DNA from 2 places in the uncultured Salinibacterium sp. genome. Region 1 is predicted to be linked to the other one. Evidence: riboswitches for the same ligand, from Rfam matches in the RefSeq annotation. Region 1 holds a riboswitch; the other holds the start of a gene.
The links. Region 1 has a riboswitch for thiamine pyrophosphate ahead of thiM (hydroxyethylthiazole kinase). Riboswitches for the same ligand answer to the same signal wherever they lie in the genome.
Positions count from the first base shown of each region.

Region 1 (4,029 bases):
GCAGGATGATCGTGCCGAAGAGCGCCGCCATCATGATCATCATGAGAGAGATCGACACGGCAAAGCCGGGCGCGGCAAAGGTGCGCAGGTCGAGCAGCGCGCGATCGGTTTTCTGCAACGCGAGCTGGCGGATGATGAACAGCACGAGGCTCACGGCGCCGGCGGCAATCGGGATCGCGGGAGCAATCAGCACGTCACCGCTCGCAGATTCGCCCAAACTCGAGAGCCCATAAATGAGCCCTGAGAAAGCGATAGCCGAAAGGATGACGGACAGAATGTCAATCGAGACCTTGCGGGGGTCGGTGACGTTCCTCACCTTGGTGATGCCGAGCACGAGTGCGGTAACGGAGATGGGGATCATGACGATGAAGACCCAGCGCCAGTCAAAGACCGCCAACACGAGACCGGCGACCGTAGGGCCGACGGCGGGTGCCATCGACATGACGATAGACACATTGCCCATGGTCTTGCCGCGCGTAGCCGGGGGCACGAGAGTCATGACGGTGGTCATGAGCAACGGAAGCATGATTGCGGTGCCCGAGGCCTGAACCACGCGTCCCACAATGAGCAGCACGAACGTGGGAGCAATAGCTCCCAACAGAGTGCCAGCGGTGAAGAGGGACATCGCGGCGATAAAGATGCTGCGGGTCGTGAACCGTTGGATGAGGAATCCGGTTATGGGAATCACGACCGCCATCGTGAGCATGAAGGATGTCGACAACCACTGAGCGGTGCTCGGTTGGATGTTGAGATCTTCCATAATGCCGGGGATTGCGACAACAAGCGACGTCTCGTTGAGGAACACGACGAAAGTTGCCGCGAGCATGAGCGCGATAACGAGACGGTTGCGACCGCTGTTATCGACCGAGCTCGTTGAAGACCCCTCAGCCGAGCTGGGGAGGGGAATGCTGCCGGTGATCGGCGCGGTGCTAGTCATTAAAATCCTGTCGTGTTCTCAGCGGTCGGACGAAGCAGCAGCCGGTGTCGAATGGGCGCACAAATCAGTCGTCATCTTTATTCTTGCTCAGTGCAACGACATTCGTCAGCACAATAATTCCCATTTCGTGCTGAGCGGGGTGAATGGGAGCCCAATTCGGGGTGGATGCGCTCGCGCACTGCGCGCCCGCACGGAGCGGAAGGCCGATGACTCTGAACAGTCTGGTGCCCGTGTCCGAGCATCCGCCCGAACCGGTATGTTGGAAGAAATAACTTGTGACACGGGGTGCCCTGCGGGGCTGAGAACACACCCGTCGAACCTGATCTAGTTAGAACTAGCGAAGGGATGTCGCGCATGTCGCGTACGCCAGAACTGCTGTTGACCGCCACTCAAGACGCGCTCGAGGCGGTGAGATCGACGTCGCCACTCGTGCAGTGCATTACCAATAACGTGGTGGTGGGCTTCACCGCTAATACTCTGTTGGCCGTGGGGGCGGCACCAGCGATGGTGGACATTCCCGAAGAGGCGGGCATGTTCGCCGGGGTGGCCTCCGGAGTGCTCATCAATTTGGGCACGTGTCGCGAAGAGCAGCGCGCTGCCGCCCTCGAAGCTGCGCCGGCCGCCAATGCTGCCGGAACGCCGTGGGTGCTTGACCCGGTTGCCATCGGTGCTTTGCCGGTGCGCACGTCGCTGGCTCATCGTCTGCGTGATCTCGGTCCATCGCTAGTGCGAGGCAATGCCTCGGAGATTCTGGCGCTCGCCGAACTCGGAACGGGCGGTCGAGGCGTCGACAGTACGAGCAGCGTGGATGACGCCCTCACCGCCGCCCAGATGCTCGCGCGCGCGACGGGAGGCGCCGTCGCGGTATCGGGAGCGACCGACATGGTGACCGATGGCGTGAGTGTCGTGAGGCTCACGAACGGGCATCCGGTACTCACCAAGGTGACGGGCGGCGGTTGTGCGCTCGGGGCGATCATGGCGGCATTTGCGGCGGTGACTCCGGATGCGCTGACAGCGGCTGTTGCGGCGACAAGCGTCTACACGGTGGCGGCCGATCTCGCGGCGGAGCGTTCGGCGCTGCCGGGCAGCTTTGCGGTGGCCCTCTTGGATGCGCTGAGCGAAGTTTCGGCGGACGACATTGCAGCACGGGCGGTGATCGCGTGAGCTTCGACCTGTCGACATATTTGGTGACGGACTCAGCCCAGGCTCGTGCCGCTGGCCACGACCTTGTTGATCTCGTCTACGAAGCGGTGGCCGGGGGAGTGACGCTCGTGCAGTTGCGTGAGAAGAACATGCCGGCGCGCGAATTTCTCGATCTGGTGTTGCGGGTGTCGACGGCGGTAGCGCTGAAGGTTCCTGTGCTCGTGAATGATCGGGTAGACGTCTATCTGGCTGCCCGAGAAATGGGAGCCCGGGTTGCGGGCGTGCATGTGGGGCAGGGCGATCTGCCCGTCGCGTCGGTGCGTGCTCTCGTGGGTCCGCGAGCGATCGTGGGTCTGAGCGCGTCGACGGAAGATCAACTGTATGCGGCCAGTGTGCGTTCTGCCGGAGTCGACTATGTCGGCATTGGTGCGCTGCACCCCACGACGAGCAAGAAGGATGCTCCCGAACCGCTCGGGCACGCTCGTATGGCCGAGCTCATTGCGCTCAGCGGGTTGCCCGCCGTAGCTATTGGGGGAGTTGGTCAGGACGATCTCCCCCTGCTGCGGGCCAGTGGCGCTCGCGGTGGTGCGGTGGTTTCCGCAATTTGTGGTGCTGCCGATCCGCGCGAGGCGGCGCGGGCGCTCGCCGCAGCGTGGGCTGCCGACGCGGAGGTGACGGCGTGAGCGGGAGCGCTGTGGGCGGAGCCGGTGGGAGTGTCGTGCCGAGCGTGAGCGGTGTGGGTAGCGCGAGTGGGGTACGGATTCCCCGGGTGCTGAGCATCGCTGGCAGCGACCCGTCGGGTGGGGCCGGTATTCAGGCTGACCTCAAGTCGATTGCGGCCAATGGTGGCTACGGGATGGCGGCGATCACGGCATTGACGGCCCAGAACACTCTCGGGGTGCGTGGTGTTCACGTGCCGCCCGCTGATTTCTTGCGCGAACAACTCGATGCCCTGAGCGACGACATCGCTATCGATGCCGTGAAGATCGGCATGCTCGGCACCGTCGAGGTCGTGGACGTCGTTCGTGCGTGGCTTGAAAGAGTGCAGCCACCCGTGGTGGTGCTTGACCCGGTGATGGTCGCCACAAGTGGTGACCGACTGTTGGATGCCGAAGCCGAGCAGGCGCTGCGCGACCTCGTGCGGGTGTGTGACCTGGTGACGCCCAATATCCCCGAGCTCGCGATCATCGCCGCGGAACCTGCCGCCGAGACGTGGCCCGAGGTGCTGGAGCAGGCGCGGCGAGTCTCTGCCTCCTACGGGGTGCGCGTAGTGGCCAAGGGCGGACACCTGAGCGGGGCGGAGGCTCCGGATGCGCTCGTAGATGCGCGCTCGGGGAACGCACCCGTAGTGACCGAGTTTGGCGGCATCCGGATAGAGACCAGCAACACCCACGGAACAGGGTGTTCGCTGTCGAGTGCGCTCGCGACCCGGATTGCGGCCGGCGGTGATTGGGCTGCCGCTGTGGGGGAGTCGAAGCGGTGGTTGAGCGAGAGCATCCATGCCGGTGCATCGTTGCAGGTGGGTGGCGGGCGTGGACCCATTAGTCACTTTGCGGGGGCGTGGCACCGTGGGGGTGTGGAGACGGCGCCGACCGCGGCTGAGGTGCGGGAGCAGTGGTGGGCTGAGATCGCCTCTGTGCGGGCCCGGATCGATGGTGGTGACTTTGTGCGGGCGCTAGGGGATGGTTCTCTCGACCGGGGTGACTTCGTCTGGTACCTAGCTCAGGATGCCCTCTATCTGCGCGATTATGCGCGGGCGCTCGCCGAAGCCGCCCGACTGGCACCCACAGCCGCAGAGCAAGCCTTCTGGGCATCGAGTGCTGAGGGCTGCATTGTGACGGAACTGCAGTTGCACGAGTCGTGGTCTGAGGACGGTGAGCTGTTCGCAGCCGCCCCCAGTGCCACCACTACCGCCTACCTCAACCACTTGCTCGCGACAGCAGCCCGCG
Region 1 covers NZ_CAXBBH010000004.1:149,747-153,775, reverse strand. The annotation lists gene AACZ26_RS13110 (MDR family MFS transporter) at 1-937, opposite strand, end outside; TPP riboswitch at 1,209-1,300, shown strand; gene thiM (hydroxyethylthiazole kinase) at 1,292-2,101, shown strand; gene thiE (thiamine phosphate synthase) at 2,125-2,763, shown strand; gene AACZ26_RS13095 (bifunctional hydroxymethylpyrimidine kinase/phosphomethylpyrimidine kinase) at 2,760-4,029, shown strand, end outside.

Region 2 (4,029 bases), on a different contig from region 1:
ATCGCTGATACGGATGAGAAGGAACTCGAAGTAGACCTCGCCCTCGTAGCGGCCGTACAGGAGGATGGTGAGAGCGGTGAGCGGTGCGGCGATCCACACCGGCAAGGTACGAAGCCAGAAACGTCGTGGCTCAATGCCGAGGAAAGCAATAATCGCTAGTTCGAGAACAAGCGCAGTACTCGCAGAGACCCAGTCGATCGTGACGATCAGGAAGAGACTCACAATGAGCCCCGCTCCTAGCTTGGCTACGGGATTCACGGCCGTGATGGGGATCACGTGAGCACCACCGTAGAGTCTGCGAGCGCGTCGAGGAACTCACGATCGTGACTGACGGCGATGACGCTGCTGCCGTCATCCACTAGCTGGGCAAGGAGTGCAAGAAGTTCACTCCACGTGCGGGAATCTTGGCCGAAGGTTGGTTCGTCGAGCACGAGCACTGGAGGGCGCGTAGCAAGGGCTGTAGCGACGCTGAGACGACGTTTCTCGCCACCAGAGAGGGTGAATGGGTTTGCTTCAGCTAGCCGGTCGAGGCGCAAACGCGTGAGTAGTTCATCTACTCTGTCGCGCGTTTCAGCGGCGGAAAGTTTCAGCGCCCGCGGGCCAACTTCAAGTTCGGCGCGGACCGTGCTCGTCAGCAACTGATGCTCTGGATCTTGAAAAACGGTGCCGATGCGCGTGAGTAGTTCGCGAGACTTCCACCGAATCGGATGCACGCCAGCACCCTTCGCGAGTGCAGGGTTCGCGACCACAGCACCGTCTACCGGTGCGAGTAGCCCGCCGAGTGTCAACGCGAGGGTGGATTTTCCCGCGCCGTTCGGTCCAGTGATAGCGAGGGCATGACTGCTAAGAATTTCGTGGTCGAACGGGATTCCGATGGCTTTATTGGCGCGGCCGAATGCGAGTCGGTCTGCTGTGAGGAGCGTGTGCTGCTCTGCCCGCACTGAGCGTTGAGGTCGCGGTGGCGGAAACTGCGGAATCCAGACCCCGCGCGCGGCAAGCTCTTCACCTTGGCGCGAAAGCACTTCCGCTGGCGCTCCGTCAGCGATGACGCCCCCACCGGCGGCAAGCACAACGATTCGGTCGACAACATCGCTCCACACCGACACGCGATGCTCGACAACCACAATGGTTGCGCCGGTCGCTTCAGCAACCCTGATCACGGCATCCCGAACTTCGGTGACTCCTTCGGGATCAAGGTTGGCGGTGGGTTCATCGAGCACGATGAGTCCCGGCCGCATGGCAAGCACACCGGCGAGCGCAAGCCGCTGCTTCTGCCCGCCGGAGAGCGCACTCGTGTTTCGATCCAAGGCAACGTCGAGCCCGACCTGATCGAGACTGTGGCGCACTCGTGGCCAGATCTCGTCGCGCGGCACCCCGAGGTTTTCGCACCCAAATGCGACGTCGTCACCAACGCGCTCCAGAATCACCTGGCTGTCGGGGTCTTGAATCACCAGGCCAGTGCGACCGCGAATGGATGCCGGATGCTGGCCATCTACGAGAAGGGAACCTTCTGACTCCCCTTCGTCGTCACCGACCACCCCGGCAAGGGCGTGGAGGAATGTCGACTTTCCTGCCCCGGACTCCCCCAAGATAAGCACTCGTTCGCCCGGTTCGATGCGCAGATCGAGGCCGCGCACTGCCCAGGCGAGCCTGCTGGAGTGGCGCCACCCCCATCCTTCTACGGTGACGCCAGCAGGAGTGACGGAGCTCAGACTCGCTTCGCAATCTCACGACCGGCACCGAAACGGTTGAGCGCTCCGGTTGCTGCGAGCCCTCGAGTGGCAAGCCACGACAGCAGGCCTGCGATCAGCATTCCGCCGACGATGGCAGCAGCGGTGTAAATCAGGATGAACGGCAGTGCCGAGCCGGGGTACCAGAGGATGAGGTCGGTCATGGCCATGGCAAGCCCGGCGCCAGCACCGGCGAGAATGGCACCGCTCACCCGCCAGTTGGCGTAGAGGAATGCCGCGAACACGAGCTCAGCGCCGAGACCTTGCGTGACGCCACTCACGAGCGTCAGGGGGCCCCACTGGTTGCCGATGAGCGCAGAGACGGATGCCGCGACAACTTCGCCGTAGATGGCCGCACCAGGCTTGCGGATGACGAGGGCCGTGAGCACACCGGCGAACAGCCAAAAACCCCCGCCGATTGCTTGCAGGCCCGGCAGGAGCGCAGAGAACGGAGCGAGCGCCGGCGTCGACGCAACGTTCCAGATGACGAAGATCAGTCCGCTCGCAACACCGATGACGCTGGCGACGACAATATCGATGACGCGCCACTGAAAACGCGATCCCGGAGTCGATGGGCGAGTAGTTGACGAGGATGATGCTGTTGTGGTCACTTTCGTGCCTTTCACTAGTGAATGGCACGGGTTTCAAGAGTGTCTGCTCCCTGCGCTGGCATGATCCAGATCAGGTTCGACGGTCGAAGCTTGGAGAAGCTCCCTCTCAGCCCGGCTCACCGGACTCCCGTGTTCGCCTCCCAGTCTAATCATCAATAGGCTCAGACGATGGACTTCCGCATCTTTACCGAACCTCAGAACGGCGCGAGCTACACCGATCAGCTCACGCTGGCGCAAGCAGCTGAGTCACTCGGGTTCACCGGCTACTTTCGATCGGACCACTATCTGACGATGGATGACCGCAACGGTGGCATTCCTGGACCGACTGACTCGTGGACGACCTTGGCGGGGCTTGCGCGCGAGACGTCCACCATTCGGCTCGGCACGCTCGTGTCATCGGCGACCTTCCGGCATCCGGGAATTCTGGCGATTCAGGTTGCTCAAGTCGACGATATGTCTGGCGGGCGGATCGAGCTGGGTCTGGGCACCGGCTGGTTCGAGCGTGAACACGAAGCCTATGGAATCCCTTTTCCTGCCAAACGATTCGGGCTGCTCGAAGAACAGCTCGACGTGATTACGGGCATCTGGGGCACCGAACCGGGGAAAATGTTCTCCTATGAGGGAAAGCACTACACCCTGACCCAGTCCCCCGCGCTGCCCAAACCGGTTCAGAGCCCGCTGCCGATCATCATCGGAGGCAGCGGCCCGAGCCGCACCCCCGCGCTGACAGCCACATTCGCCGCCGAGTACAACGCGGGGTTTGCAACGGTTGCCCCGCTCAAAGAACGCCTCGACCGCGTTCAGGCGGCCTGTGAAATGATCGACAGAGACCCGTCAACGCTCGTACTCTCGATTGCGGGCACAACAGCCGTCGGCGCTACGGAAGCTCAGATCGATACGCGGGCCACTGCGGCGAACAGCACGGCCGAAAATCTTCGCCACACCGGCTTTGCGGGCACAGCTAGCGAAGTGGTCGACAAGATCTCTGAGCTGAAAACACTCGGCTTCACCCGTGTGTACTTTCAGGTCATGGATTTCCACGACCTGGACCAGCTCGACTTTCTCGCTCGCGAAGTGCTCCCTCAGCTCGACTAGAAGGGTCGACGCGATTATCGCTAGGAGTCTTGGTCGACCGTCACAAAGTCGATCAAGTGCTCGACCCGTCCGAGCAGCGCAGGCTCAAGGTCGCCGTAGTTCTTCACTTTCGAGAGGATAAACTGCCACGCCCGCGCGATGTCGGCTTGATCCGCGTGCGGCCACCCAAACGCCTCGCAGATTCCGTGCTTCCACTCGATCGTGCGCGGCACGGTGGGCCAGGCAGTGATTCCGAGACTGTGAGGTTTGACCGCCTGCCAGACATCCACAAATGGATGCCCGACCACGAGCGCGTGCTTGCCATACTTGCCGCGCCCCACGGCTTCTGCAATCCGGCTCTCCTTCGACCCGGCAACAAGATGATCGACGAGGATGCCCAGCTTGCGTTCGGAGGTAGGCGCAAAGTCCGCGACGATCGCTTCGAGGTCATCAATGCCGCCGAGGAACTCGACGACAACTCCCTCGGCGCGTAAGTCGTCTCCCCAGACCTTTTCTACGAGCTCAGCGTCGTGGCGCCCCTCGACGTAAATGCGACTCGCGAGAGCCGTGCGAGCGCGCTGCTCAGGCGCCGCGAATGAACCTGACGCTGTCTT
Region 2 covers NZ_CAXBBH010000001.1:1,226,478-1,230,506, reverse strand. The annotation lists gene AACZ26_RS06090 (energy-coupling factor transporter transmembrane component T) at 1-276, opposite strand, end outside; gene AACZ26_RS06085 (ABC transporter ATP-binding protein) at 273-1,637, opposite strand; gene AACZ26_RS06080 (ECF transporter S component) at 1,709-2,341, opposite strand; TPP riboswitch at 2,372-2,482, opposite strand; gene AACZ26_RS06075 (LLM class F420-dependent oxidoreductase) at 2,510-3,436, shown strand; gene AACZ26_RS06070 (DUF3097 domain-containing protein) at 3,457-4,029, opposite strand, start outside.
Region 2: another riboswitch for thiamine pyrophosphate. It lies ahead of AACZ26_RS06080 (ECF transporter S component); the one in region 1 lies ahead of thiM (hydroxyethylthiazole kinase).